4 regions of the Photobacterium sp. S4TG1 genome follow, and region 1 is predicted to be linked to each of the others. Evidence: predicted binding sites of a transcription regulator. Region 1 holds the regulator's gene; each other region holds the start of a gene.

Evidence for each region. Region 1 encodes PurR, which represses purine synthesis genes. Its sites were predicted from a motif close to TNANGNAAACGTTTNCNTNA; they were not measured.
Region 2: a site for PurR is predicted at 5,244-5,263, ahead of VXS03_RS02230 (inosine/guanosine kinase). Genes of this name have one in related genera too.
Region 3: a site for PurR is predicted at 1,515-1,534, ahead of purL (phosphoribosylformylglycinamidine synthase). Genes of this name have one in related genera too.
Region 4: a site for PurR is predicted at 5,884-5,903, ahead of glyA (serine hydroxymethyltransferase). Genes of this name have one in related genera too.

The regions. Positions count from the first base shown of each region.
Region 1 covers NZ_JAYXUH010000004.1:179,054-186,939, forward strand. The annotation lists gene VXS03_RS07760 (MotA/TolQ/ExbB proton channel family protein) at 1-406, shown strand, start outside; gene VXS03_RS07765 (ExbD/TolR family protein) at 403-822, shown strand; gene VXS03_RS07770 (heme/hemin ABC transporter substrate-binding protein) at 822-1,736, shown strand; gene VXS03_RS07775 (FecCD family ABC transporter permease) at 1,755-2,792, shown strand; gene VXS03_RS07780 (heme ABC transporter ATP-binding protein) at 2,789-3,580, shown strand; gene purR (HTH-type transcriptional repressor PurR) at 3,960-4,964, shown strand; gene VXS03_RS07790 (TfoX/Sxy family DNA transformation protein) at 5,341-5,928, shown strand; gene VXS03_RS07795 (carboxymuconolactone decarboxylase family protein) at 6,344-6,919, shown strand; gene VXS03_RS07800 (FAD-dependent oxidoreductase) at 6,909-7,886, shown strand, end outside.
Region 2 covers NZ_JAYXUH010000001.1:464,143-472,028, forward strand. The annotation lists gene nagC (DNA-binding transcriptional regulator NagC) at 1-20, shown strand, start outside; gene VXS03_RS02220 (cation:proton antiporter family protein) at 180-1,775, shown strand; gene asnB (asparagine synthase B) at 2,099-3,769, shown strand; gene VXS03_RS02230 (inosine/guanosine kinase) at 3,837-5,141, opposite strand; gene hemH (ferrochelatase) at 5,293-6,264, opposite strand; gene adk (adenylate kinase) at 6,489-7,133, opposite strand; gene htpG (molecular chaperone HtpG) at 7,276-7,886, opposite strand, start outside.
Region 3 covers NZ_JAYXUH010000001.1:660,735-668,620, forward strand. The annotation lists gene purL (phosphoribosylformylglycinamidine synthase) at 1-1,346, opposite strand, end outside; gene mltF (membrane-bound lytic murein transglycosylase MltF) at 1,737-3,203, shown strand; gene VXS03_RS03225 (hypothetical protein) at 3,457-3,627, shown strand; gene tadA (tRNA adenosine(34) deaminase TadA) at 3,689-4,222, opposite strand; gene VXS03_RS03235 (LysR substrate-binding domain-containing protein) at 4,235-5,125, opposite strand; gene VXS03_RS03240 (S-(hydroxymethyl)glutathione dehydrogenase/class III alcohol dehydrogenase) at 5,352-6,482, shown strand; gene fghA (S-formylglutathione hydrolase) at 6,574-7,422, shown strand; gene VXS03_RS03250 (AbgT family transporter) at 7,595-7,886, opposite strand, start outside.
Region 4 covers NZ_JAYXUH010000001.1:651,026-658,911, forward strand. The annotation lists gene nusB (transcription antitermination factor NusB) at 1-238, opposite strand, end outside; gene ribH (6,7-dimethyl-8-ribityllumazine synthase) at 238-708, opposite strand; gene ribBA (bifunctional 3,4-dihydroxy-2-butanone-4-phosphate synthase/GTP cyclohydrolase II) at 911-2,014, opposite strand; gene VXS03_RS03185 (riboflavin synthase) at 2,059-2,715, opposite strand; gene ribD (bifunctional diaminohydroxyphosphoribosylaminopyrimidine deaminase/5-amino-6-(5-phosphoribosylamino)uracil reductase RibD) at 2,739-3,866, opposite strand; gene nrdR (transcriptional regulator NrdR) at 3,890-4,339, opposite strand; gene glyA (serine hydroxymethyltransferase) at 4,558-5,808, opposite strand; gene glnB (nitrogen regulatory protein P-II) at 6,106-6,444, opposite strand; gene VXS03_RS03210 (hypothetical protein) at 6,550-6,954, opposite strand; gene purL (phosphoribosylformylglycinamidine synthase) at 7,138-7,886, opposite strand, start outside.

The DNA of each region.
Region 1 (7,886 bases):
TATTTGGTTACTTCAACAGCGCCAGCAATTACGTTCAGGGCTACGATTACTAAGTTTAATTGGTGTGATTAGTCCGTTATTAGGTCTACTTGGTACTGTTTTGGGCTTAATTGAAATGTTTAAAGGCATTGCACTATCAACGGGCTCGGTTACACCAAGTGATCTTGCTGATGGTTTAGGTTTAGCGATGCGTACAACAGCGGCAGGCTTAATTATTGCCCTGCCCGCGATTACAGGTTCACAGCTATTAGGTTTATGGGCAGATAGCATTATGGCGAAACTGGAGCACAGCTTAAATCGTTGTAATTTATGGTTAGAAGGCATGAACATTGATGTCAATAATAGCCCAGTAAAGCCGTGTGATACTTGTGAAGAAAACCCGGCTTACACTGGCAAATCAGCATGATTAGTATCAATAATAGTCAGCAAAATGCAGACGAACTCAATCCTGATTTAACGCCTTTATTGGATATTATCTTTATTGTTATGGTGTTTTTATTACTTACCGCAACAGTAAAAATTAAATCATTAGATGTGGAATTACCGCAGACCTCGACCCAAATATTACAAACAACCAAGGCCGATCCGATCACGATAAATCTGGTTGCGACTGAACCTTATTGGGCATTAGACGGTCAATCGGTCGACAACTGGGACAACTTTTCACAGCAATTATTAACCGCTGTAAAAGCACATTCAGATAAGCCTGTCGTTATTGGTGCTGATAAAAAAGCATCCGTAGAACAAATGCTCAAGTTATTAGCTTTTCTACAAAAAAATGACATTAAAGCCACGCAACTATTAATGGAAGATCAACAATAATGGACAGCTACCGTTCTTTTATCGCCTCACCTTGGCGTCATGTTTCTCAAAAAATACTGTTATCAGCAACACTATTTATCACCGCTTCAAGTATATTTAGTCCTCTCGCCCATGCGCAAACGGAAGCAAGTTCTGCTCGAATTATTAGTGCTGGTGCGGCTATTACTGAAATCATCAATGCGTTAGGGGCTGAAAAGCAATTGATTGCCGTTGATGTTACCAGTAAAACCCTTGTAGCGAATAACCTGCCAAAAGTCGGTTATCACCGTCAACTGTCAGCAGAAAGTCTGATTGCTTTAGCCCCCACTCGTATTATTGGTTCTGATGAAATGGGACCACCCAAAACATTAACCCTTTTAAAACAATCGGGAATTGAAGTTGATATTGTTAACGGTGGTGAAACTGTGTCTGATTTACTGCATAGAATCGATCAAGTTGCGGCCTTAACCCAACATTCACAACAAGCGCAACAACTTAAACAAACTATCGCAGCGACGGTAAAAAACATCGAAAAAAACAATACTCATCAGACTCAATCGAAAAAAGTATTGTTCTTAATGATTCATGATGGGCGACCAATTAGCGTTGCCGGCAAAAATACCACAGCAGACAGTATTATTACTTTAGCGGGGGCGATAAACCCAGCGGCAGCCGTTGTTGCAAACTATAAGCCAGTTTCAACCGAAGCTATTTTGCAAATGCAACCCGACATTATTTTACTTAGCAGTCGCACCACAGCCTCAATTAAAAATATGGCACAACTCATCAAAAAAATGCCGGTATTAGAAGCCACTCCTGCGGCAAAAAATAATGCCATTGCCGTGATTGATGGTACGGCATTAATTGGTGGCTTAGGCATTCATAGTATTAATGAAGCCATGCGTCTTAATCATGTTTTTTACCCACAATCGTAATCTGAGATAAATGTCACCATGAACGTTAGTCGTATTTCACCCCATGTCATTTATTCGATTAGTCTAGGTGCATTACTCTTTGCACTATTAAGCTCTATCGCTATTGGACCGATGGATATCAGTTATAAAGACAGTTTTTTATCTTTATTACCAGGTAAGCATCAACTCGCCACCCATGTTGATTTAGTGATCCATCAAATACGCTTACCACGAACATTATTGTGTATTGCGATTGGTGCCATACTTGCGATCTGCGGAGCGGTGCTACAAGGGTTGTTTCGTAATCCTCTTGCCGATCCGGGCATTATTGGTATTTCAGGAGGTGCTGGCCTAGGTGCTGCGTTTGCGATCATTTTATTTGCCCCATTAATGGCGCAATACCCTTTATTAATGAATATTGGTGCTGTGCCCTTCTTCGCTTTTTTGGGTGGCGCGCTGAGCACATATTTGGTGTATCACCTCGGCACTGATAAAAACGGCACATCCGTGGTTGTAATGCTACTTGCAGGTGTCGCAATTGGTGCTATTTCTGGTGCTGGTTTGGGGTTACTTAACTATATTGCCGATGATCAAGCGCTACGGGATTTTTCATTATGGTCAATGGGATCACTTGCAGGTGCGACTTGGTCAGGTATCGGCCTTGCCTTTGTGAGTCTCATTGTTATCTATTATTATTGTTATCGCCAAGCTAATGCATTGAACGCCTTTTTATTAGGAGAAGCTGAAGCTCGTCATATGGGGGTTAATGTTCAACATCTAAAGCGCAGTTTGATTATTGTTTGTGCCGCAGGTGTCGGTATTACCGTTGCTATTACAGGTCCTATTGGCTTTATCGGTTTAGTAATCCCCCATTTAGGGCGCATGATTTCAGGCCCTAATCATAAAACGTTATTGCCAATCTCAGCTATTCTAGGTGCTTTAATTTTACTTGTCGCAGATATGATCGCGCGTAGTGCTTTTGCACCACAAGAACTCCCCGTGGGTATTATTACCGCTATTTTAGGCGCTCCATTCTTCATCTATTTATTAAATAAACAAAAAGGCAGAATCGCATGACGGTAACCTCTGCATACCCAACTGTCATTTCGGCACGTGATTTGCAATTAACATTAGCAGGAAAAGTATTATTAGATGACTTTAATATTGATATAAAGGCAGGTGAGATCACGGCGCTACTTGGGCCTAATGGCGCAGGTAAAAGCACATTACTTAAAATACTCTGCGGTGAAATGACACCTGAAAGTGGTCAGGTTACATTTTTTAATCGCAATATTGAAGATTGGCAACGATCTGAATTGGCGTGTCATTTAGGTATTTTACCGCAACACAGTTCGCTGTCTTTCGCCTTTACCTGTAAAGAAGTAGTTGAACTTGGCACAATGCCTCTTTGTTTGTCACGCCAAGAAATTGATGATATCACCCTTACAACCATGCGTAATACTGATGTTCTTCATCTTGCGCCACGCTTATATCCCACTTTATCAGGAGGAGAAAAGCAACGGATCCATTTTGCACGCGTGCTAACACAACTCAGTCAAGCTGATGATAAATGTATATTAATGTTAGATGAGCCAACATCTGCCTTAGATCTCGCCCACCAGCATAAAACGCTACAAATGGCACAAACCATGGCAGCAAAAGGTGCCGCGGTTATCATCGTATTACATGATCTCAACTTAGCTGCGCAATATGCCCAACGTATGGTCATCATTCAACAAGGTAAGATTCAAGCTGATGGATCACCATGGCAAGCATTACAACCTGCAATAATTAACAACGTTTACGGTTGGCAGGTTTCTGTTCATCCTCATCCTGTTCATGGTTATCCTTACCTACTATCCTAGTATTAATGTGCATCATTTTTTTAATTGGCTGTTGTAAATTTCAGTAAAATTGCTGAAATTTACGTTTTTTTGTTGATAGTTATCAAATAATTTACTCCCAGACAATTGAAAAGTTGCACTACGCGTAACACTCAGTAAAATGTGAACGCAAGCGATTACACTTGAAAAACATGCAATAATTATAAAGCCGCGAATAAATGCGGCTTTTAGTGTTAATACTATTTAAGTATGTAATAGACACATTATTGGTGCCAAATTGAATAATTAACGGGATACTTTACGCAAAAAGATGGAATTATATTCATCTCAGTAATTACTCAATTTGGTACCTCACGATTAGCTAGAAACATCTCTAGCACCCATTATTAGAAGAATAAATATGGCAACCATTAAAGATGTTGCACGTATGGCTGGTGTTTCAACGACAACAGTTTCACACGTGATCAATAAAACACGCTTTGTCGCAGAAGCAACACAGAAAAAAGTACTGGCAGCCGTTGAAGATCTCAATTACGCACCAAGTGCTGTTGCTCGCAGCCTAAAATGTAACACTACACGCACCATTGGTATGCTGGTAACTAAATCAACCAACCCTTTTTTTGCTGAAGTTGTACATGGCGTTGAAGAGTACTGCTACCGTGAAGGTTACACGCTGATTCTATGTAACACTGAAGGTAACCTTTCTAAGCAGCATGATTATTTACGCATGCTTGCCGAAAAGCGTGTGGACGGTTTATTAGTGATGTGTTCTGATCTTGATCAGAGATTACTGGATCTACTTGAGCGTCAAAAAGACCTACCAATGGTGGTAATGGATTGGGGCCCAGAAAGCCCGCATACCGATAAAATTCAGGATAATGCTGAACAAGGTGGCTACATTGCGACTAAATATTTTATCGAACATGGCCATACTCGTATTGGTTGCTTGTCTGGCCACAACGATAAATCAACATGTCGTGAACGCCTAAAAGGCTTTAATAAAGCAATGGCAGAAGCAAACTTAGCGGTTAACGAAAACTGGATTCTTGAAGGTGACTTTGAGTGTAATTCAGCCGTTGAGGCTGCTGAGAAGTATATTGCAATGACAGATCGCCCAACCGCCATTTTCTGTTTCAATGATATTATGGCAATGGCACTGATCAGTACTTTTGAACAAGCAGGGTTACGCGTTCCCAATGATATTTCAATTATTGGCTACGATAATATTGATCTTGCCCCTTACTTCGCACCGCCACTAACGACTATTCACCAACCAAAGCGTCGTTTAGGTAAAACAGCCATTAAAATTTTAATGGAGCGTATGAAGAATAAAGATCATGAACCTCAAATCTTTGAAATGACACCTGCTATTGTTGAGCGAAAGTCAGTAAAAGATTTACGCTAACATTACTTCCCCGCTTTTATGAGCCAATATTTTTATTGGCTTTTTTCTTTTATTGTTAATGATTTACGCTCAAAGCTTCTACAAAATATCGACAGACCTCAAAAACATGAGCAACCTCACAGATTCATCAGCTTTCGTTAATATTAAAACTTACCTTTTTAAAAGATCGAATATAATACTCCCTGTAGATACATATAATAGTAAGCAAAAGACTTACAAATTATAAATAATACTTTTATATTGATAATATTATTTATAAAGTAATACATGGACGATTTAGAGTAGAAAAATTCTTTCGTAAATAACTTTAGAAATAAAAGTCAATTTACGGCTACTTTAATGTTAGGTGACACTCATTTATTCACCGAGTAGAAGTATGGACAAACCAATATTAAAAGATTCATTAAAATTATTAGACCATTTAGGTAATGTTAAATCGCGTTCTATGTTTGGTGGCTTTGGTATTTTCGCAGGCGAAGCAATGTTCGCACTTGTGGTTAATAATAAACTTCACCTTAGAGCAAACGCTCAAACAGAAGAGGAATTTAAACAAGCAGGATTAGAACCGTACATTTATAAGAAACGTGGGTTTCCTGTAATAACTAAACATTACGCTATTCTTGATGAGTGGTGGGAACAACCTGAAAAAATAATAGAGCAAGCTAAATATTCTCTTGAAGCAGCACTTGCCGATAAAAAAGCAAAAGAATGTTGCGCGCCAGCTAGGATAAAAGATTTACCTAACTTACGCCTCTCAAATGAAAGAATGCTCAAAAAAGCAGGTATTCAAACTATTGATCAACTTTACGATATTGGTGCACTCAACGCCTACAAGGCATTACAAAAAACACAAGAGGCATCTTTAAGTTTAGAATTATTATGGGCACTAGAAGGTGCAATACATGGCCAACATTGGTCTGTAATACCAGAAAGTAGACGTAACGAACTACTCGCAAAACTATAATAAATATATTCGTCAACTGGCTAAGTGACGCTTAAGAATAAAGAGGCTCAGTGCCTCTTTTATTTATTTCTGCCCCCTATTTATCAATACCCAATGATATTTCTCTATAAGGCATGTACGAAGTCAACATTAAACAAATAAAACATGATTTTTTATTTATTTAAATGTCAATTCTGCATTACTTACTTAAAACGTATATTTAACGTCTGACAACGATTATTTATCATTCGTCAACGCTTCAATATCATTACTTCGTACTCGCCCTCATTACTCACCATCTATTAGCTGTTGATTGTTGTTATTTCAAGCAATTTCTCTAATAAACACATTTTTTTCCATTAAATGAAATACAATGTTAGTTCTCTCGGTCTTGCTACTTAGAGTCAATGTGATTTTCATTTGATAAGGACATATCTTGCGTATATTAACCAAAGAAACATTCTCATTATGGGTAAAACCTTTACTATGGTTACAACAGCGCCATTTTGGCAAAGTACTTAACCCTGCTAAGTTATGGGGACGCAAACCTATGCTTTTTTGGTTAGTGGCTTTATTCTTTGGTTATCTTGATCGCAAAAAATCCCCCATTGATGCAGTGATACGCTCATTGGTTTGTGTACGCGTATCTCAACTCAATAACTGTGCTTTTTGTGTCGATGCTAATGGTATGAAATTGGCGGAACGTTGCCATTCATTAGAAAAAATTAAAGCCCTTGCAAACTGGCAGTCTTCTGAGCATTTTTCAGAACAAGAACAAGCAGTATTAACTTATACCGAAGCGATGACGCTAAGTGATCAACATGTCAGTGACGATATGTTAGCTGCTCTTGCAACTTGGTATAGCAGCGATGACATCATTGAATTAACGGCACTAGTAAGCTTTCAAAATTTATCAGCTAAATTTAATACTGCGCTTGATGTTCCTGCACAAGGTTTTTGTTCATTACCTATTCAACCTCAGCCTCAACAAAGGAGCCACGATGAAAAATAATAAACTGTTATTAGTTACCGTTATATTAGCAATTATTGGGACTTGGTTTTATTTTGATCTTGGCCAATACCTAACCCTTGAAGCTGCTAAACGTGAACAGTTAACCCTGCAAAACTATATTATTGAAAACCCAATTTCGGCGTATATTGGCTTCTTTAGTTTGTACGTATTAGTTACTGCCCTTTCTATTCCCGGTGCGTCCATATTAACGTTATTAGGTGCCGCATTGTTTGGCTTCTGGGTTAGCCTAATTATGGTATCTTTTGCCAGCACAATAGGTGCAACCTTAGCATTTCTATCAAGTCGCTTTATATTACGTGATTGGGTACAAGCAAAATTTGGTAATCGCTTAGCGACATTAAATAATGGTATAGAAAAAGAAGGTGGATTTTACCTACTGAGTTTACGTTTAATTCCAGTATTTCCTTTTTTCCTTATTAATCTGTTAATGGGATTAACTATAATTAAAACCCGTACTTTTTTCTGGGTAAGCCAATTAGGTATGTTAGCGGGTACCGCTGTCTATATTAATGCTGGTACTCAACTTGGAAAAATAGAATCACTTAGCGGCATTATTTCAGCCCCAGTCTTATTATCGTTAGTCCTACTCGGTATTTTCCCATTACTAGCAAAATGGATAATGAAAACCATGGCAGTTAAAAAACAATATAAACAATGGCAAAAGCCAACTCACTTTGATCAAAATCTCGTGGTTATTGGTGCTGGTGCTGGTGGTTTAGTCAGTGCTTATATTGCGGCAGCCGTAAAAGCTGAAGTTACGCTTATTGAACGCCACAAAATGGGTGGAGACTGTTTAAATACTGGCTGTGTCCCCTCAAAAGCACTGATTCGTGCAGCGCATACCGCAGCTGATATAAATAAAGCTTCACAACTTGGTATTGACGCTCAAATTAATAATATTGATTTTTCCCAAGTGATGGCACGTATTCAAAATGTAATAAGTAAA
Region 2 (7,886 bases), on a different contig from region 1:
AACGTTTACTAGAAGATTAAATATCTGCAATAACAATAAATAACAACAAATCACCGTTGTTATTATCAAACTGCCATCATAAAAAAGGGGGATTAATCTCAAATGATTAATCCCCCTAATGCTATTATTGTTCTCAATTATATTTCCGCACACTATCTTGCAAGGATGTAGTCTAAGGTATGGAGTTACTGTATATTAGCGCGGCTTTTCTCGCCGGTTTTATTGCCCTTCGTTGTAAATTACCGCCTCTGGTTGGCTTTTTAGTCGCCGGTTTTACGCTGAATAGTTTTGGTTTTCAACCGACACCAGCACTGACAACGTTAGCCGATCTTGGTGTGACATTATTGTTATTTACCATCGGCTTAAAACTTGACATAAAAACCTTACTTAACAAAGAAGTATGGGGTGGTGCGACAATACATAACCTGCTATCTACAGCTCTGTTTACCCTCTTTCTTTTAGTACTAAAACAATTAGGGCTGACCATGTTTGCTGACATGGCACTCAGTCAATTAATACTGATTGGATTTGCATTGTCATTTTCTAGTACTGTTTTTGCTGTCAAACTACTACAAGATAAAGGCGAACTGAACGCTAAATACGGTACCGTTGCGATTGGTATTCTAGTTATGCAGGATATTTTTGCCGTCCTCTTTCTCACCATATCCAGCGGTAAAATTCCAGAGATTACCGCACTTGGTTTGTTTGCCCTGCCCTTACTACGTCCATTATTATATCGTATCCTTGATAAAGCGGGTCATGGTGAAATATTAGTACTTTATGCTGTGATCCTCGCCCTTGTTGCTGGCGCGGGATTATTTGAAATTGTCGGCATGAAACCAGATTTAGGCGCCTTGATATTAGGTATGTTAATGGCTGGCCACCCTAAAGCATCAGAAATGGCTAAGTCATTATTTAATTTCAAAGAACTTTTACTTGTATGCTTCTTTTTAAATATTGGTCTTGCAGAATCCCCTACCGTAAATGGCATGTTAATGGCACTGGTATTAATGCTATTGTTGCCTCTTAAAGGAATACTGTATTACGCCGTTTTTCATTTATGTCGCTATCGTGTACGCACCTCAATGCTAGCCACATTAACCTTATTTAATTACAGTGAATTCGGCCTTATTGTAGGTGGCGTAGCTTATAAAATGGGACTATTGCCAGGCACTTTCTTAGTCGCAATGGCTATTGCAGTATCTTTATCATTCTTACTAGCAGCACCGCTAAACAGTATGAGTCATAAACTTTATACTGAAGCGGCTAAACGCCTAAAAGAATTTGATCCTGATCGATTAAATTGTAACGACAAACTGATTGATTTAGGGAACGCCAGTATTCTAATCCTTGGCATGGGCCGTATCGGCTCTGGTGCTTATGACGAATTAGAAAGTCGGTACGGTAAACAGATTATTGGTGTTGAAACTCGCAGAGAATCGGTAGAACTACACCGTCGCCAACAACGTAATGTCATTCATGGTGATGCCACCGACCCTGATTTTTGGGAACGAGTCATAAAAAATCACCATATTGAACTTATTTTATTAGCAATGCCAAATGGCCCTGCGAATATCTATGCCTTAGAGCAACTAAAAAGCCGTGATTTCCAAGGAAAAATAGCCGCTATCGCCAAATACAGTGATGAAGAAACACAATTACACCAACAGGGGATTGACGCTGCTTTTAATATTTATAGCGAAGCTGGGAGCGGTTTTGCTCGTGATGTCTGTGATCATCTTCAACCTCAAATATCTTCTATAAAAAGCCCCTAAGTTACGCTTCAAAAGTTAGATATTTCGCAATGAAAAATAAATAATGGCGCGACCATTGTTTATTTTTTTAATTAAAAAACTCCTTCAAAATAGATAATATTCAGAAAAATGTAATTTAAATAAATAATATTCACCACCAACGCTTTATTTAAATGTAATTATAATAAATGGTTGTAATTCGTTAACGAATACGTGATTTTAACAATCAACAAGAAAAGAGATGTGGCATCAACATCAATTATCATAATGATAACTTATTAGCTACATGATACATTTCCATTAATTATGGATAATAAAAATAGAACGTTTGGAGTAGTATTATTATGTGTTCAGTATTCGGTATCCTTGACATCAAGAGCGACTCATCAGTACTTCGTACAACAGCCCTTGAACTATCAAAAAAAATGCGCCACCGCGGCCCTGATTGGTCAGGCATTTATGCCTCAGACAATGCGATTCTAGTGCATGAGCGTTTAGCGATCGTTGACCTTAATAGTGGCGAGCAACCGCTGTACAACACAGATAAAAGTCATGTACTTGCCGTAAATGGTGAAATCTATAACCATAAAGAACTACGCGCTGAATTTGCACCTGACTACCCTTTCCAAACAGAATCTGATTGTGAAATTATTTTAGCGCTTTATAAAGAAAAAGGCCCTGAACTGTTGGATTACCTCAACGGTATCTTTGCTTTTATTCTTTATGATGAGCAAGAAGACGCTTACCTTATTGGCCGTGACCATATTGGTATCATTCCACTTTACCAAGGCTATGATGAGCATGGTAACTTCTATGTTGCATCAGAAATGAAAGCATTAGTGCCGGTTTGTAAAACAATCAGCGAATTTCCTCCAGGTACTTACCTTTGGAGCAAAAAAGGTGAGCCCGTTCGTTACTATAAACGTGACTGGATGGAGTTTGATGCTGTTAAAGATGCAAAAACAGATAAAATGGCACTAACTGATGCACTTGAAAGTGCCGTTAAACGCCAATTAATGACCGATGTGCCTTATGGGGTATTACTGTCCGGTGGTTTAGATTCATCTGTAATATCTGCAATCACCAAAAAATTTGCAGCTAAACGTATTGAAGATGATGAGCAATCACAAGCATGGTGGCCAACTTTACACTCATTTGCGATTGGCCTTGAAGGGGCTCCGGATCTAAAAGCGGCAAAAATTGTAGCAGATGCCATTGGCACCGTTCACCATGAATTAACTTATACCGTTCAAGAAGGTTTAGATGCTATTCGTGATGTGATCTACCACATTGAAACTTATGATGTCACGACGATTCGTGCATCAACGCCAATGTACCTCATGTCACGTAAGATCCGCGCAATGGGAATTAAAATGGTGCTTTCAGGTGAAGGTGCTGATGAAATCTTTGGTGGTTATTTATATTTCCACAAAGCGCCTAACGCCAAAGAATTCCATGAAGAGACAGTACGTAAATTGTTAGCGCTTAACATGTTTGACTGTGCTCGCGCGAACAAATCAATGGCGGCATGGGGCATCGAAGCACGAGTACCATTCTTGGATAAAGAGTTCCTTGATGTTGCAATGCGCATTAATCCTCAAGATAAAATGTGTGGCAACGGAAAAATGGAAAAACACATTATTCGTGAGTGTTTTGAACACTACCTTCCGGAGTCTGTTGCATGGCGTCAAAAAGAGCAGTTTTCAGATGGTGTAGGTTATGGCTGGATTGATAGCCTTAAAGAAGTTGCAGCAGCTAAAGTCACCGACCAACAATTAGCAACAGCAGCATTCCGCTTCCCGTATAACACACCAACAACAAAAGAAGGCTATGTTTACCGTGAAATTTTTGAAGAGCTATTCCCACTAGAAAGCGCAGCAAAATGTGTTCCTGGTGGTCCATCTATTGCTTGTTCTAGTGCTAAAGCAATTGAGTGGGATGAAAGCTTTAAAAATGCAGCAGATCCGTCCGGCCGTGCAATTGCAGCTGTTCATAACCAAGCTTACAAAAAATAAATAAATTTACCGTATAAAAAAACCGCCATCAAAAATGGCGGTTTTTTTTAATTAATAACAAACGCTATTAACGTTCCCAGTAAGCTTCTTCTAGGCTATCTTCACGCTCAGGTAGGCCGCGAGAAAGACGAGGTGAATACTGAGCTAATACTTCATAACTTACACGGTTTGCATACAAACAAACCTGTGAAAATGATGAATAAGTTAGGAAAGAATACTGGTGCTTACTTGAATTTGGCACGTTTTCTTTATGGTAACGGTTAGCAGACATATCGTGTAATAGTGCAGATAACGCACCATCACCAGCACCGTTAGTGTTTTTTATACGCTCAGGACCACCCATATATGGTGCAATATGTGAGTAAACCTTGGTTGGATTTTCACACGTTGCTTTAATCATTGGGCGGCTAAATTCGTAACGGTTAAATTCAGCAATATCACCAGGTAATAGCGGTAACGCAGTTTCGCGTTTAGCTGAATCTTCAGTGTAACCTGCCGTGTATAGACCAACAGGACCAGCAGTACACAAAACAAGATCAACCCACTCTAGTGTTTTATCTGCTGCAACAAGTGGATCTGACTCGCCCGTTAATGCTTCACCTTCGTCTTCATTCATCGCAACCACAGTAACATGATCACGTAAGAAATCACGCCACCACTGTGGATCATCTTGAATAACGAATTTAGTACCCAGTGTTAATACAACAGGCACATCATATTTCTTAGCGTATTCAATCGCTTGCATTGTTGCCGCCGGCATTGGATCACCAGGCTTACAACGAACAAGATAAGCAGTTAGTACTAGAGCTGATGCATTTTCAAATACGCACTCAGGAATACTCTCAGGCTTCAGTTGGTTCATTCGACCTTCGTTAATTGCGAAGGTACGCTCACCATCTTTAGAAATAAGCGCAAAACAACGGCCAATAGGACCATCTACAGGCTGTAGATAGTTCATATCCATACGGCTTGAGGTATTACAAAGATAACGGTAAGCATAACTACCAATTTCAATGTCTTTACTCATTACGCCTAGTAATACAGATTTATCATCAGCTAATACAGAGTAATTATGTAAAGTGTTACCAATCGTACCGCCTGCGAACTCATGAGTCACAAGATTATTTTCTTTCAACTCATGGTATAGCGCTTCAGCTTTTTCATCAGTAATAACTAATGAATGGCCTTTACTTAGCTCATAACGTTCCAGAAACTCATCATCAACGTAGGCTTCAATATCAACCAATGTTTGATCGATACCCACAACATGAGTACGTGTTAAACGCTTCTCTATCTTCGTTTGACTTAGAAGTGGATCGCGAGCATGTACGGGAAAATAATGCTTAGATTTTCGTTGGCCTGGAAATTTCATGTCAATGGGCTGTCAAGTTGTAAATTTTGCGAATTCTATCACAGAATTTAGTACATAAAAGCAAAAGCTATCATAGGTTTTACGAATAATAGCCATAAACAACAACGCAAACGTTATCGTCATGGGAATAGTTTTCCTGTTGCTATTGGCATTACCATCCTTGTGTATGCTGCTTAACCAAGCTTTCCATCATTGCTATATGAGCGGGATCATCATTTAAGCATGGGATCAAATTAAACTCTTTGCCACCAGCCTCAATAAATACTTCTTTACACTGTTCTGCAATTTCTTCTAATGTTTCCAAACAATCAACAGAAAAAGCCGGACACATTACGTCTAATCGTTTAATGCCTTTTTCTGCTAATGATCGAATTGTCGCTTCAGTATACGGTTTTAGCCACTCTTCACGTCCAAAAATAGATTGATAGCTCATGCTCATTTTTTCTCGCGCCATATCAAGCGACTGAGCAAGTAACGCCGTTGTTTGATGGCAGTGTTCTGGATATGGATCACCATTATCGGCATAACGTTGAGGTATACCATGATAAGAACATAATAAATAATCAGGCTGCCCCTTTTCTGCCCAAAATGCTGTAACAGATTGAGACAACGCAGCAATATAATCAGGGTGATCATAATAATGATTCACAAATCGTAATTCGGGTAATTCAGGCACAGTTTTTAACTCTTTCGCAATACGATCAAAAACAGCAGCCGTCGTCGTCGCTGAATATTGAGGATATAGCGGCAATACTAGAATTTGCTGACATCCCTGTTGTTTTAATTGCTGCAAGCCTGATTGAATACTTGGCTCACCATAAGTCATGCCTAATGCAACCGGAACATTAAGTGTTTGCTGCAAGGCTTGTTGCTGACGATGTGAGTACACCATTAGCGGTGATCCATCATCCATCCACACTGATTGGTATAATTTAGCCACTTTAGGGGAGCGAATAGGTAAAATAATGCCATGCAAAATAGGACACCATAGCCAACGCGTCATATCCACCACTCGCTTGTCGTGTAAAAACTCGGCTAAAAACTGCTTCACGCCAGCGGTTGTTGGTGTAGCAGGAGTACCAAGATTAACCAGTAATACCCCATAGTTATTATTTATTGTCATCGGTATTTATCCTTTATCTTTACTCTATTTATTCCCGTCGCTGAAAATACGTTATTTCCAGCCTCAAACACATACATTTCAGCAACAAAAAATACTCAATCTTGTTATAACATCTTATAACACCTCTATATTAAAACCAAAAAAAACGAGCATTACCAATTGGTAAGCCCGTTTATTTACATCGTCATTAGCTATTATAAATATTAGCTAATCAACAATATTATTTATGCTAGTGCTTTCTCAAGCTGTGCACTTACTTCAGCAACAGGTAAAGTACCATCGAATTTAAGGTATTTAGTGTTACCAGCCGCAGCTTCTTTACCGTAGTATTCGATAAGTGGTGCAGTTTGAGTGTGGTATACGTTTAGACGTGCGCGAACAGTTTCTTCTTTGTCATCTTCACGAATAACAAGATCTTCACCTGTTACGTCATCTTTACCTTCAACCTTTGGTGGGTTGTAAACAGCATGGTAAGTACGACCTGAAGCAAGGTGAGCACGACGACCCGCCATACGCTCAACGATCACATCATCAGCAACGTCAAATTCAATAACGTAATCTACAACAACGCCATTTTCTTTAAGACCATCAGCTTGAGGAATTGTGCGAGGGAAACCATCAAGTAGGAAACCTTTTGCACAATCTTCTGCAGTGATACGCTCTTTAACAAGACCAAGGATGATATCGTCAGATACAAGTTGACCTGCATCGATCACTGATTTTGCTTGCTTACCTAGTTCAGTGCCAGCTTTGATTGCTGCACGTAACATGTCACCAGTAGAAATTTGAGGAATACCAAATTTTTCCATGATGAATTGAGCTTGAGTACCTTTACCTGCACCTGGAGCGCCCAGAAGGATAATGCGCATTGTGTTCCCCTTTAAAATAGAGTGGAGATTTGCAAAAAAATGAAAATACACTGATTAACGCTCAGTCGCAAGCTTGGTACTATGACCAAGCTGCGATTGAAGGATTTATCAGAATAGTCTGTGATTTTGATTGGTTAATTGATTATTTAACCAACAATTTGTTTACGGCAGCTAAGAACTGTGAAGGATCGTCCATGGTGCCACGTTCAGCAAGCATTGCTTCACCAAACAAGAACTCAACCCAACGGCCAAAGACTTCTTCGTCAGCTTCATCTGCCATTTGCTTCACTAGGCTATGCTCTGGGTTTAACTCAAAGATGTACTGTACTTCTGGTGCTTCATGGCCAGCTGCTGCAAGCAATTTCGCCATTTGAGTACCCATTTCGTTTTCATCTGTCACCATGACAGCTGGCGTATCGTGCAGTTTAAACGTTGGACGAACTTCTTTCACACGCTCACCTAAGTAAGCTTTAGTGCGCTCTGTTACTGATGTGAATTCTTTTTCTGTCTCTTTTTGCTTTTCTTTTTCTTCAGCGTTATCAAATGAAGACAAATCAAGATCAGACTTCGTGATTGCTTGGAATTTCTTACCTTCAAATTCAGGTAAGTGCCCCATTAGGTATTCATCAATACGATCGTACATCAAAATAACTTCTAACCCTTTCGCGCGGAATTGCTCAAGGTGCGGGCTGTGCTTCGCTGCGTTGAAATTATCAGCAGTTAGATAATAAATCTTATCCTGACCGTCTTTCA
Region 3 (7,886 bases), on a different contig from region 1:
CCAAGACCAATATTCATAGCGGGACCACCCAGCACAATTAACTTGGCGCCAACAGGTATTTCTTTTTTCTGCACATGATCAGCACGAATATTACCCATGCCACCCGCAATCATAATTGGCTTATGGTAACCACGTACTTCCTCACCTGCATGAGAAGTAACTTTTTCTTCGTAAGTACGGAAATAACCTAGTAAGTTTGGACGACCAAATTCGTTGTTAAATGCTGCGCCACCAAGTGGGCCTTCTAGCATAATATCTAACGCGGTAACGATACGATCTGGCTTACCAAAATCGGTTTCCCACGGCTGTTCAAAACCAGGAACACGTAAGTTTGATACTGTAAAACCAACTAAACCTGCTTTAGGTTTACCACCAATACCCGTTGCGCCCTCATCACGAATTTCACCACCAGATCCTGTAGCTGCACCCGGCCATGGTGAAATTGCTGTTGGGTGGTTATGCGTTTCCACTTTCATCAAAATATGAGTATCTTCTTGATGATAAGTATATTGACGTGATTGTGGATCAGGGAAGAAACGCCCAACATGAGACCCTTCCATAACCGCAGCATTGTCTTTGTAAGCCGACAGCACGTGCTCATGGTTATGCTCGTAGGTGTTTTTGATCATTTTAAATAATGATTTTGGTTGATCGACACCATCAATCGTCCAATCGGCATTAAAGATCTTATGGCGGCAATGTTCTGAGTTCGCCTGAGCAAACATCATTAATTCAATGTCATTGGGATTACGTTCAAGCTTGATAAAATTTTCAACCAAGTAATCAATTTCATCTTCAGCCAATGCAAGGCCTAAGGTGAGATTCGCTTGCTCTAATGCTTGACGGCCCCCCGTTAGAATATCAACACTTTTCACTGCTGCAGGTTGCGCTTGTATAAATAATGCACCCGCGGCTTCAACATTATCTGTCACCACTTCCATCATTCGATCATGAAGTAATGCTTTTAAGTTATCTAATTGTACTGCAGTAAGTGGTAATGATGATTCAATATAATATGCTGTACCACGCTCAAGACGTTTAATCGTTGTTAAACCACAATTACGTGCAATATCGGTCGATTTTGAAGACCAAGGAGAAATCGTGCCAGGACGAGGAGTAACAAGTAGCAATAAACCTTTAGGCTCGTGCTCTGCAATCGTTGGACCGTATGTGAGTAGACGGGTAAGTTTAGCTTGTTCATCAGCGGTTAGCGTTGTCACCACATCAGCAAAATGGGCAAACTCAGCATAGATATGAGTAATTGGCAGATCTAACTCATGACAACGCTCAAGTAACTTATTAACGCGAAACTCAGACAAAGCGGGTGAACCACGCAAAATTTCCATGTGCAAAGGTCTCTCGATTAGCAGATTAAAAAAAGTGATATTGAGGTAAATTTCACACTGTAGAAACTTACTTCAATAGCACCTAGTACAAGACTATTCACTGCTTAACTATCACTACGTTATTCACGAGCACCTAGTATAAGGGAATTTTTTTTGTGACGTAACACCTGACGCAACCGTTTGCGTGTTTTTTTTTCAATCTTAATCAAAATATCAAAAAAACCTTCTTTGCTATTATTTTTGGGTCATTTTTTAACCGTGAAATAGCATAATGCAATTATATCCATTCCAATATCTAAATTATGATCATTAATTGAGCAGTTCAACTTTGCGCAATTAACAGGGTTTGGTATAAAGAGCGTTAATTTTCAGATTAGGTCTGCTTAGTTGATAAATATTCAGTTTTTCACTCTCGTGCGTCGTTTTATAAGTCTGCTATTACTCACGGTATTGATCAATGGCTGTCAATGGCAAGAAAATACCCCCACCAGCCTTGAGAAAATTCGAGACAGTGGCGTATTAAGAGTAGGAACCTTAAACAATCAACTGTCTTACTATATTGGTGCAGAAGGTCCAACAGGGTTGGATTATGAACTGGCACAAGCATTTGCTAAAAAACTCGGGGTTAAGCTTGAAATAACCGCCATGTTCACCCTCTCTGAATTATTTCCCGCATTAGAACGTGGCGATATTGATATTATTGCCGCAGGACTCACCGTGACACCCGACCGTCTTCAAGGCTACCATCCTGCACCCGCTTATTATTATGCGAGCCAAATAGTAGTCTATAAAAAAGGTCAACGTCGACCTCGAGATCTCGATGAACTAGCTCAAAATAATAAACGTTTAGCTGTTGTCAAAGGCTCAAGCCATGAGCAAAAATTAAAGCTTCTGCTTACCACTCACCCAACCTTGAAATGGCAATCAATTCCCGAGTCAGACATTAATGATCTATTAATCAAAGTTGCTACAGGTGAGCTTGACTATACCGTCGCCGATTCTGTTGACGTCGCATTACTACAACGTACACATCCTGATATTGCTATCGCTCTTGAACTCACGCAAGACGAACCCGTTAGTTGGTTCGTTAAACAAAGCGGCAACGATAGTTTATATGCATTGATGATTGAATTTTTTGGTCAAATGAAACAAAACGGCACTATGACACTGCTGGAAGAGAAATATTTCGGCCATATAGATCAATTTGATTATGTTGATACTCGCGCCTTTTTACGCGCGGTCAACACAACATTACCGCAATGGGAAGCACTCTTTAAACAGTATGCTAATGGATTTGATTGGCGTTTATTAGCAGCATTATCTTATCAAGAATCACATTGGAATCCACAAGCCGTATCACCAACAGGTGTCCGTGGCATGATGATGCTTACTTTACCAACGGCAGAATCAGTAGGGGTTACTAACCGTTTAGATCCTGAGCAGAGTATTCGCGGCGGCAGTGAGTATCTTCGTAAGATGATCGCCCGCGTACCCGATAGCATTGAAGATCATGAAAAGGTCTGGTTTGCACTCGCTTCTTATAATGTCGGCTTTGGACATTTAATGGATGCACGTCGGCTGACCAAAGCCCAAGGGGGAAACCCTGATACTTGGGTTGATGTAAAACAACGCTTGCCATTATTAGGTCAACGTAAATATTACATTCAATCACGCTATGGCTATGCGCGAGGTAATGAAGCACTTAATTATGTTGAAGGGATTCGCCGTTATTACCAAAGTATTATTGGTTATGAACGGGCTCATAGCAGCCAATTTGAAAGTGATAATTTGAAAATTATTGATGGTTTACAAACAATTACACCAACACCGTCGCCCCCAACCATCATCATTGAGTAACCATCCAGTTATTGGTATCAGAATAGTGATTTAATCGTATTCATCGGTATAGATTTAGAATAATCGACTTATTTTTTACACAATGAGAGTTTGATCAACGTTTGGTGACTAACTTATAAAGATCACTATCAAAAAGTGCACTGTCATGCATAATAAATGTATTGTATAAACAATGACATTATTAACGGTGACAGCGATATCTTAATTCGCTGATGAATGCTTTAGCCGTTATGTTAACGCGATGGATGGAACCATGAAAGTTATCAAATTAAGATCAAAAACACAGCGTATTGCAAAACACCTCACGACAGCAGCCACACGTCGTAAACGCCTTAGTAGCAATATTCGTAAAAAGATTCTATGGCGTCAGCGCAGTTGTATTCTGACGGCAACGACGAACATAGCAGTTCAAGCTATTAGCTAATAAGCTTGGAATCATTTATCTAATAATAAATCACCACCAAGCTTATTCGATTTAACTGAACTCATTCATCATGTTGCTGTTGTCTTGCTAATAATTTAGCGGCTTTTTTCTCAGCTCGACGGCGCTTAAAAAAGGCTTGTAATTGCGCACGGCATTCCATCGCTAATACATCACCTTGAAACAGCACATGGTGATTAACACCGTCATAGCTAAGTAAGTTCATCACACTGCCTGCGGCACCCGTTTTCGCATCATGCGCACCAAATACCACTTTACCAACGCGACTATGAACAATAGCCCCAGCACACATCGGACACGGCTCTAATGTGACATACAATGTCGTATCAATAAGACGGTAGTTTTGTAGCGTTTGTCCGGCTTGACGTAATGCCATCATTTCAGCATGGGCGGTCGCATCATGATGACCAATAGAGCGATTCCAGCCTTCGCCAATGATCACGCCATCATGTACCACAACCGCACCAACAGGCACTTCGCCTTCAGCTTCAGCTAGAGCGGCTAACTCCATTGCACGACGCATAAAAACATCATCTGTTGCTGCTGAATCCTCAGCATCTAATTCTTTATTTAACATCTGTATAAGTACTTACAAATCATAATGGCTAATGTGAGGTAATTGTTCAGCAAGGTAATCCACCAACATTCTCACTTTAGGTGATAAATGACGGTTATGCGGATAAAGCGCCCAAATGCCTTCATCAGGCTCTTGATAATTCGTTAAAATAGGAACAATAGCCCCTGATTCTAAATCCTTATCTATATAATAATCAGGCAATTGCGCTAAGCCGATCCCTTTAATCACCGCATCACGTAAACCATAACCACTATTACAATTAAGGGTACCGCTCACACGAATACTTTTTTCTTTACCTGATTCTTGAAAGCGCCAGTGATCGTAGTTACCAATCAAGCAATTATGCTGACGTAATTCAGATAATGAATGTGGAATACCAAATTTCTGTAAATAAGCGGGTGAAGCACAAACATACATGGTACGACTAGTTAACCGTTTCGCCATCATTGATGAGCTGGTCAAACGCCCTAAACGAATTGCGAGATCAAAACTGCCTTCTACTAAATCAACTTGACGGTTAGTTAAATCAATCGTCACTTCCACTTCCGGATATTGCAGCATAAAGTCATTAACTAACGGCATAATGTACTTTTCGCCATAAGTCACAGGCGCAGTTAATTTGATCAATCCTTGTGGCTTACCGCGTAAATTACTGATTGCACGCTCAGCATCTTCAAGGCCATCTAATACTTGACGGCAATGTTGATAATAAACATTGCCCTCTTCCGTTAATGAAACCTTACGCGTAGTACGATAGAATAACTTCGTGTTGAGTCTGTTCTCTAATGCACTTACCTGGCGGCTAACTTGTGCCGTAGAAATACCGAGTCGTTTTGATGCCGCAGTAAAACTTTCCGTTTCCGCAACAGCTACAAACTCAGTCACCCCTTCCCATAGAAACATTTTAAATACCTATTAGTAACATGAACGATCGTGAAAATGATGATTACGCGGCTTATTATTACACACATGTAAAAGTAATTTGCACTTTTAGGTAATTATCTTTATTCAAGAAACAAATACAATAGCTACCATCGAAACGGGGCAAGAAAATAATAACTTTTCCCTTTCCACCTAATTCTCATCTACTTTTGATGAAGTAGAAATAAATAAAACTAGAGTGAAGATTATGACTGACAAATTTATCAAATCAAAAGCGGCTATCGCATGGGGACCTAAACAACCTCTTTCTGTTGAAGAAATTGATGTAATGTTACCTCGCGCTGGCGAAGTATTAGTTCGTATCGTTGCAACTGGCGTATGTCACACAGATGCATTCACATTATCTGGTGACGATCCAGAAGGTATCTTCCCGGCGATCCTTGGTCACGAAGGTGGCGGTATCGTTGAAATGATCGGTGAAGGCGTAACAAGTGTTGAAGTAGGCGATCACGTTATCCCACTTTACACTGCTGAGTGTGGCAAGTGTAAATACTGCTTATCTGGTAAAACTAACCTTTGTCAGGCTGTACGTGAAACACAAGGTAAAGGCTTAATGCCAGACGGCACTACCCGTTTCTACAAAGACGGTCAACCGATCTTCCATTACATGGGTTGTTCTACTTTCTCTGAGTACACTGTACTTCCAGAAATCTCTTTAGCTAAAATCAGCAAAGAAGCACCACTTGAAGAAGTCTGTCTATTAGGTTGTGGCGTAACAACCGGTATGGGCGCAGTACTTAACACTGCTAAAGTTAAAGAAGGCGACACTATCGCTGTGTTTGGTCTTGGTGGTATCGGTCTTGCGGCTATCATCGGTGGCACGATGGCGAAAGCTAGCCGTATCATTGCGATTGATATCAACGAAAGTAAGTTCGATCTAGCAATGAAACTAGGTGCGACTGAATGTATCAACCCAATGAAATTCGACAAGCCAATTCAAGAAGTGATTGTTGAAATGACTGACGGCGGTGTTGATTACTCATTTGAGTGTATTGGTAACGTTAATGTAATGCGTTCAGCACTTGAGTGTTGTCACAAAGGTTGGGGCGAATCAGTGATCATTGGTGTTGCTGGTGCAGGTCAAGAGATCTCTACTCGTCCATTCCAACTCGTGACTGGTCGTGTATGGCGTGGTTCTGCATTTGGTGGTGTTAAAGGCCGTTCAGAGCTTCCAGGTATCGTTGACCGTTACATGGCGGGTGAATTCAAACTTGATGATTTCATCTCATTTAACATGGGTCTAGACGACATCAACAAGTCATTTGACCTACTACACGAAGGTAAGAGTATCCGTACGGTTATTCACTTCGATAAGTAAGCTTTTTATACATCAGTATTACTATAATAACGCCATAAAAAATGTGCAGAGTCCCGATACTCTGCGCAGCTTTAACAAGAGACCAAATCCAATGCCTTTAGAAAATATTAGCTGTAACAAAAGTGCTGGCGGCTGGCATAAGCAATATACTCACCGCTCAGAAGTTCTTAATTGTGATATGCGTTTTGCTATTTACCTGCCGCCGCAATGTGCCGCAGGGCAAAAAGTACCGGTTATTTACTGGTTATCAGGACTAACATGTACTGATGAAAACTTTATGCAAAAAGCAGGCGCACAACGCATGGCGGCAGAATTAGGTGTTGCGATTGTAGCTCCTGATACTAGCCCACGTGGCGAAGGCGTTGCCGACGATCCACAAGGTGCTTATGATTTTGGTCTAGGTGCTGGTTTCTATGTTAATGCTACAGAAGCGCCGTGGAATCGTCATTACCATATGTATGATTACATCGTAAATGAACTGCCAACATTAATTGAAGCACACTTCCCTGTCACTGAGCAGCGTGCAATCAGTGGTCACTCAATGGGTGGACATGGTGCACTCATGATCGCCTTGCGTAATCCGAAGCGTTATAGCTCTGCATCTGCATTTAGCCCAATCGTTAATCCAATGAATTGCGCTTGGGGCCAAAAAGCATTTACCGGTTATCTGGGTACTAATACTCAAAACTGGAAGCAATATGATGCAAGTGAATTGATGCGTATTGCTGAGATCAAATTACCAATGTTAGTTGATCAAGGTACGCACGATAACTTCTACAATGACGGTCAACTTCGAACTGAAACTCTGATTGCGGCAGCAGAAACCAATAGCTACCCCGTTGAGGTTCGTATGCAAGATGGTTATGACCACAGCTACTACTTTATGGCATCATTTATTGATGAGCATCTTCGTTTCCACGTTGAAAACTTCAATAAATAACCGCTAATTTATTAAACTCCTTTTTTGCAGACAGGGTTTAATAAGACACAAAAAAGCCTCGACCAGTCTAACTGTTCGAGGCTTTTTATTGTTTAACGATAACGCTGTATTAATACTAACTATATTAAAGCTAACTATATTAAAGCTAATTACCGTTATTACAGTCTATTAATTACATGCTGTAAGTGTAAGGCGCTTGAACACCTAGAGGAATACCTAGTGTCCAGAATACTAACAGGAAGATAGTCCAACCAATTAGCATCGCAATTGAGTACGGCATCATCATTGACGCTAAGGTACCAATACCCGAACTCTTAACATAACGCTGCATGTACACAACCACTAATGGGAAGAACACCATCATTGGCGAAATAATGTTAGAGACAGAGTCACCAACACGGTAAGCCGCTTGAGTAAGTTCAGGTGAAATACCAACAGCCATTAACATTGGAACCATGATTGGA
Region 4 (7,886 bases), on a different contig from region 1:
GTTCTTGATGGCTTAATACAACACCTGCAAATAAATCACGGAAGTAGCTAACATCAGTTTCTGGCGCTTTACATACAGGCGCATCAGCTTGATGTTCTTCTTCTTCAAACTTATCGCCTGAAAGGAAATATTGCTCAATATCCGCAACATTACCTTTAGTAAGTTGCCAAGAATAAATTGCTTGTACAGCAAATTGACGTGCATTACGACGCGCGGCTGGTTTCACAGTAACCCCCATTAGGATTCGATTTGGGACAGGACATTTACCATTTCGAGCGCGCTTAGTGCAGCCTCTGCCCCTTTATTACCAGCCTTGGTACCGGCACGCTCAATGGCTTGTTCTATAGAATCAACAGTCAACACACCGAAAGCAACTGGAGTATTATACTCTAGTGCAACTTGTGCTAGACCTTTATTACACTCACCGGCAACATAGTCAAAATGAGGTGTTCCACCACGAATAACAGAGCCTAAAGCTACGATAGCATCATAGCGATCACTCTTCGCGACTTGCTGGGCAACAAGCGGTAGTTCATAAGCACCAGGGCAACGAACAACAGTGATATTATCTTCACTAACCTGACCTTGACGTTTCAGCGCATCTAATGCACCTGAAAGTAAACTTTCGTTAATAAAGCTATTAAAGCGTGCAATTACGATAGCAATTTTTGCGTTTGGTGCCGCGATGGCGCCTTCAATTACCTTCATGGGCCTTCCTGTGACTATGTCTTTCCAGTTTGAGAAACCGCGGGAGTCTAACACACTTTACGATATGTCTGCTACGCACAACCGTCGGTTTCAGTGGATTTGTTAATATTTATTGCTTATTCGTTGTAGAACCAACCAATAAGTGTGCATTATCAGTAATGATAATGCTCCGTGAATTCATTTCAGCAAATACAATGCGCTATTATTCGCAAATATATTCAACTACTTCAAGCCCAAAACCCGATAGTGAATGGTAACGTTGTGTACTTGATGACAATAAACGCATTTTACCAATACCTAAATCAGATAGAATTTGCGAACCGATACCAACTTGGCGTGAAGGATTATATGGATTCGCCTTCACTTGTGGGCGTCCTTCATTTTCAGCTGCAATATTTTTCACTTTATTGATAATACTATCGGTTGACTCTTGTTTACTCAAGACCACGAGTACACCATTCTCAGCACTAATACGTTGCATTGCTGCTGGCAGTGTCCACTGCGTAGCACCTGATTGAAGAATATCTTTAAAAGTATCTTGTAAATGCACTCGAACTAAGGTCGCACCATTTTCTTCAACGTCGCCTTTTCGTAATGCATAATGAATTTGATCATCGATCTTATCGCGATACGTGATCATATCAAACTCACCAAATTCGGTATTAAGCTTACACTCACCTACACGCTCAATCGTCGTTTCATGAAGATTACGATATTCAATAAGGTCAGCAATCGTACCTAATTTTAAGCCATGTTTTTCAGCAAAGACTTCTAATTGTGGGCGACGCGCCATAGTGCCATCGTCATTTAAAATTTCCACAATAACACTTGATGCTTCAAGACCAGCTAAACGTGCAACATCACAACCCGCTTCAGTATGTCCCGCGCGTGTAAGTACACCACCTTCTTGTGCCATTAATGGGAAGATATGACCAGGCATAACAATATCTGCAGCTGTTGCATCAGCAGCCACAGCCGCTTGTACTGTACGAGAACGATCCGCCGCTGAAATACCTGTCGTTACACCTGTTGCAGCTTCAATCGAAATAGTAAAAGGCGTTCCAAATTGTTCAGTATTATCCTGAACCATTAACGGTAAACCTAATTTCTGACAACGTGTTTTGCTTAATGTTAAACAAATTAAGCCACGGCCATTTGTCGCCATGAAGTTAATCGCTTCAGGGGTGATATGTTGTGATGCAATAATAAGATCGCCTTCGTTTTCACGATCTTCATCATCCATCAGAATAACCATTTTTCCTTGGCGAATATCATCAATGATTTCTTTTGCACTACTTATCATAATACTACCCTTAATCTTATGTTGCTTTATTAAGCATAAAGCAATGCTTAACCGAGAAACCCAGTTCTCGCCAATAAATCCATCGTTACTTGGGATTGCTTTTCCGCCGCTTTATCACCGAGCATTAATCGCTCTAGGTAGCGCGCGATAACATCAACCTCAAGGTTAATTTTTCGGCCAACTTTAAAATCAGCCATAGTCGTTTCAGCCGCTGTATGTGGCACAATCGTTAACTTAAACTCATCACCACGCACAGCATTAACGGTCAAGCTAATGCCATCAACAGCCACAGAGCCTTTCTCTGAAATATACTTAGCAAGTTGCGGTGGCACTTTAATCCAAAATTCAATCGCACGACCAATATGTTGACGCTCAATCACTTCAGCGACAGCATCAACATGGCCTGACACCATATGGCCACCAAAACGTGTCGTTGCCAACATCGCTTTTTCTAAATTAACCACTTGGCCTGCTTTATAATTGACAAAAGCAGTACGGTTTAATGTTTCCAATGAAAGATCAGCAACATAACCTTTACCCGTTAATTTAACGACGGTAAGGCAAACACCGTTAGTCGCAATACTATCGCCTAATTTAACATCTGATAAATCTAACGATCCTGAATCAACAGTAACAGAAACATCAGCACCTTTTGGTGTAATTGCTGATATTTTGCCAACAGCTTCTATAATTCCAGTGAACATGATAAACCCTTAATTTCACTACTTTAGTTATTGTTTTGTACTGTTGCTATAATACGAACATCATCACCAATCAACCTCACATCGGTAATAGTTAACAGTGGTGTTTGTGCCATGGTGGTTAACCCAGTGATATCAATCAATCCACGACTATCGCTGCCCATTAATTTAGGGGCTTGATATAAAATCAAACTATCAACTAATTGCTGTTGCAATAATGCTCCCGCTAAACCAGCACCCGCTTCAACCCAAATATGATTAATGCCATAGCCAGCTAACCGTGACAATAAAGCCACCAGATCAAGTTGGTTACTATTTAGTTGCGTTGGAATTTGCCATTGTTGTACGGAGTCTGGCCACGCTTCGGTACCGAGTATAGTGCGAGCGAGAATAGTCTCTCCCGGTAAGTTGAATAGTTGATATTCAGGTGTCAATCGATTCTGACTATCAATAATAATCCGTAGAGGTTGGCGTAAAGCTGACTGAGGATATTGTTGCTGAACAGATGCATCAAGCTCACTCCAGCGTACATTCAGTGATGGATCGTCAGCAATAACGGTGGCGCTGGTCGATAAAATAGCACCAGCACAGGCACGGAACTGTTGAACATCCGCTCGCGCTTTAGGACCTGTTATCCATTTACTCACACCATTTGCTAATGCGGTACGCCCATCTAAACTCGCTGCCAATTTAAGTTCAACATAAGGCATCTGGCAGGTCATTTGTTTAATAAAACCAGGATTTAGTGCTTGTGCTTGCGAGGCTAAAATACCAATGTCAACTTGAATACCTGCCGCTTGCAGCAATGCAATACCACGCCCAGCAACAACAGGATTAGGATCGACCATCGCACAAACAACCCGCGAAACATTGGCATTGATTAATGCTTCAGCACAAGGTGGTGTTCGACCATGATGAGAACACGGTTCTAAAGTAACATAGACGGTCGCCCCTTGAGCGCGCTGCTGTGCCTGCCGTAATGCAAACACTTCAGCATGGGGTTGTCCTGCTTGATAATGATACCCTTCACCAACAATGTCGCCATTATTTACAATCACGCAGCCTACCTTCGGGTTAGGCGCTGTGGTATAGCGACCGCGCTTAGCCAGTGCAATCGCTCGCGACATCATTTGTTGATCAGTATGTGTCATTATTGTGATCTTAACGATTATGTATTTTAACGTTCCAGTTTAGCGATTTCTTCACCAAACTCACGAATATCTTCAAAACTACGATAGACAGAAGCAAAGCGGATATAAGCGACTTTATCCAGTTCTTTTAAAGCTTCCATCACTAAATTACCAATCATCTCAGATGGTACTTCACGTTCACCGGTTGCTCGAAGACAAGATTTTATATTATTAACCGCACGTTCAATGTCGTCAGTACTCACCGGACGTTTTTCCAACGCACGTTGAATACCACCGCGTAATTTTTCTTCATTAAACGGATCACGGTTACCATTCGTTTTTACTACGCGAGGCATTACAAGTTCTGCCGTTTCAAACGTAGTATAGCGTTCATTACACGCTAAACATTGGCGACGTCGGCGCACTTGGTGGCCATCTGCAACCAATCGAGAATCGATTACTTTGGTGTCATTTGCACCGCAAAAAGGACAATGCATTTAGCCTCCTACATTCAATCGACTCAGTGTAACTCATTTCATCACTTTAATGAGACTATCCCCTTCCTTTTTTGTAATAAATAGCCTTAAAAGTAACAATTATCATTAATAATGGTGCATTTTATGTTATTCACAAAACAAAAAAGGCTCACCTATGAAACAGGTAAGCCTTATTTTGATACACAACAATGTGCAACTAATACTGCATCATGTGCAAATTATGCGTAAACAGGAAGACGCTTACAGATTTCAAGCACTTTCTCTTTTGTCGCTTCAATCACTGCAGCATCATTAACGTTATCTAAGATATCACACATCCAACCTGCAAGTTGACGTGCATCATCAGCATCAAAACCACGACGAGTAATTGATGGTGTACCGACACGAATACCCGAGGTTACAAATGGGCTACGTGGATCGTTGGGTACACTGTTTTTGTTAACAGTGATATTTGCAGCACCCAATGCCGCATCGGCTTCTTTACCTGTAATGCCTTTATCAATCAAATCGACAAGGAATAAATGGTTTTCAGTACTACCAGAAACGATGTTATAACCACGTTTAATAAATTCAGCCACCATCGCTTTAGCATTAACAACCACATTCGCTTGATAAACTTTAAACTCAGGTTCCATCGCTTCTTTAAAGGCCACCGCTTTCGCTGCGATAACATGCATTAACGGACCGCCCTGACCACCAGGAAAAACAGCAGAGTTAAGCTTTTTGTAAAGATCTTCACCTTCGTTTGACAAAATCAAACCGCCGCGAGGGCCAGCTAATGTTTTGTGAGTTGTAGTGGTAACAACATGCGCATGAGGTACAGGGTTTGGATAAACACCCGCCGCAATTAAGCCCGCAACGTGCGCCATATCAACAAATAAGTAAGCGCCAATTTTATCTGCGATTTCACGCATTTTTGCCCAATCAACAACTTGAGAGTAAGCAGAGAAGCCACCAATGATCATTTTTGGTTTATGCTCTAATGCCAATGCTTCCATTTCTTGGTAGTCAATCTGACCATTTTCATCGATACCATAAGGAATGATGTTGTATAACTTACCAGAGAAGTTTACAGGTGAGCCGTGCGTTAAGTGACCACCATGCGCCAAACTCATGCCTAATACCGTGTCACCTGCATTTAATAATGCCATGTAAACTGCATTATTGGCTTGAGAACCTGAGTGTGGCTGAACGTTCGCGTACTCTGCTCCAAATAGCTGACAAGCACGATCAATTGCAAGTTGCTCTGCTTTATCAACGAACTCACAACCACCGTAGTAACGCTTACCAGGATAACCTTCAGCATATTTATTTGTCAGCTGTGAACCTTGTGCTTCCATTACACGTGGGCTGGTGTAGTTTTCAGAAGCAATCAACTCGATGTGTTCTTCCTGACGGGCTGTTTCTTCCTGAATAGCTGCAAATAGTTCCGCATCATAATCAGCAATATTCATATCGCGTTTTAGCATCTGTATCTCCTGACTCGGCAAAGTTTTATACTATTTTTTAGTGGTAAACGAAAATCACAAACCTAGACGCCACGTGGACGCAATCGTTTTCGTTTTAATTTCTATCTGTAACCTATATTACATAAATTGATCTAAATCAGAAAGTCCTAAATGTGCTTTTCTTTGTGGTAACAGTAATCGATTACTAGACTGACTTCATGCTTCGACAGCTATTTATTAGCATAAAATGAAGTCATAAAAAAGGAGCTGCATAATTGCAACTCCTCTTAATGTTTCATCATGATTAACCATCACAAATTAAATAGCATCTTCATCTTCTTCGCCGGTACGAATACGTACCACACGCTCAATATCAAACATGAAGATTTTACCATCCCCAATCTTGCCGGTTTGAGCGGTTTCTACAATGGTGTCGATACATTGTTCTGCAACTTCATCAGTCACTACAATTTCGATTTTCACTTTAGGTAAAAAATCGACCATGTATTCAGCACCACGATAAAGCTCAGTATGGCCTTTTTGACGACCAAATCCTTTGACTTCTGATACTGTCATGCCCGTGATACCCACTTCCGCTAACGCTTCGCGAACATCATCAAGTTTAAATGGCTTAATAATGGCTTCAATTTTTTTCATTATCATCATCCTTTGCTGAGCAGAAGATCGGTACCGTGATTACGAACACCGACTTGATTAAATTAAGGCTATTATCACAGATTCAATGCAGTAATTTAATACCATTTAATATTCTTTAATGTAATTAGTCTCCATTCGTCGCAAAAGTAGCGACACGGAGTACAGTAATACCAAGCTATTGATCACCATAATAGCAATATCATGATGTTTAACAGGAAAAATATTAGGTATAAAAGGAATTAAACTCACTTGAAGAAATAACGTTGCAGCAGGAATGTAAAAATAGAGGGGGATAAATCCCCATTTTTTACCTCGAAATAACCCAATACAAGCAAGTATTCCTGAGATCAATACTAAGACAGTGATACTCATCGGCACCATACTCAGTAAATCAAAACGTAAGGCTTTAATTATCATATCAAAATGTTGAATAAGACCAATAACAACTAACACTGCAAGTAATTTAGTTGCACCAATTAGACGGTAACTACTGGGAACATCCCATCCCATTGTTTCATCCTTGTAACGACGCCGTGGTCATTTTTACGTATTCGTTACGTTAATTATCCCAATGTTCCCTCAAGGTTAATGTGATCAATATCAACTTCACCTTTAAATTTATAAGCGACACAGTTACACCATAAAAAAAGCTGCCAATAAATGACAGCTTTATATGTTTTATGAATGTAAAGCTTAACCTAGGTTAACGCGTGCATTACGGAACATTCGCATCCATGGGCTATTTTCGCTCCACTCATCTGGATGCCAAGAGTTAGCCACAGTACGGAATACTCGTTCTGGGTGTGGCATCATAATCGTGACACGTCCATCTTGAGTGGTTAAACCTGTAATACCATTTGGCGAACCATTAGGGTTAGCTGGGTAATTTTGAGTGACATTACCGTAGTTATCAAGATAACGCAGCGCAATCGTTCCTGACTGCTCAATCGCCGCCAAATGCTCATTATTACGTACTTCAACGCGACCTTCGCCATGTGAAACTGCGATTGGCATCCGTGAACCTGCCATTTCATTAAAAAATAATGAATCACTCTTTTGTACTTCAACCAAACTAAAACGCGCTTCAAAACGCTCTGATTCGTTACGCACAAAACGCGGCCACAAATCAGCACCAGGAATCAGTTCATGTAGGTTAGACATCATCTGACAACCATTACACACACCTAACGCCAGTGTATCTGGGCGAGTAAAGAATGCAGCAAATTGATCACGGGCAATATTGTTAAATAATACTGATTTTGCCCAGCCTTCACCTGCACCTAATACGTCACCATAAGAGAAGCCACCACACGCCACTAAGCCATTGAAGCCATCAAGTTGTACTTTGCCGCTAAGAATATCACTCATATGAACATCTTTAGCTTCAAAGCCTGCACGATCAAACGCAGCGGCCATTTCCACATGCGAGTTCACACCTTGCT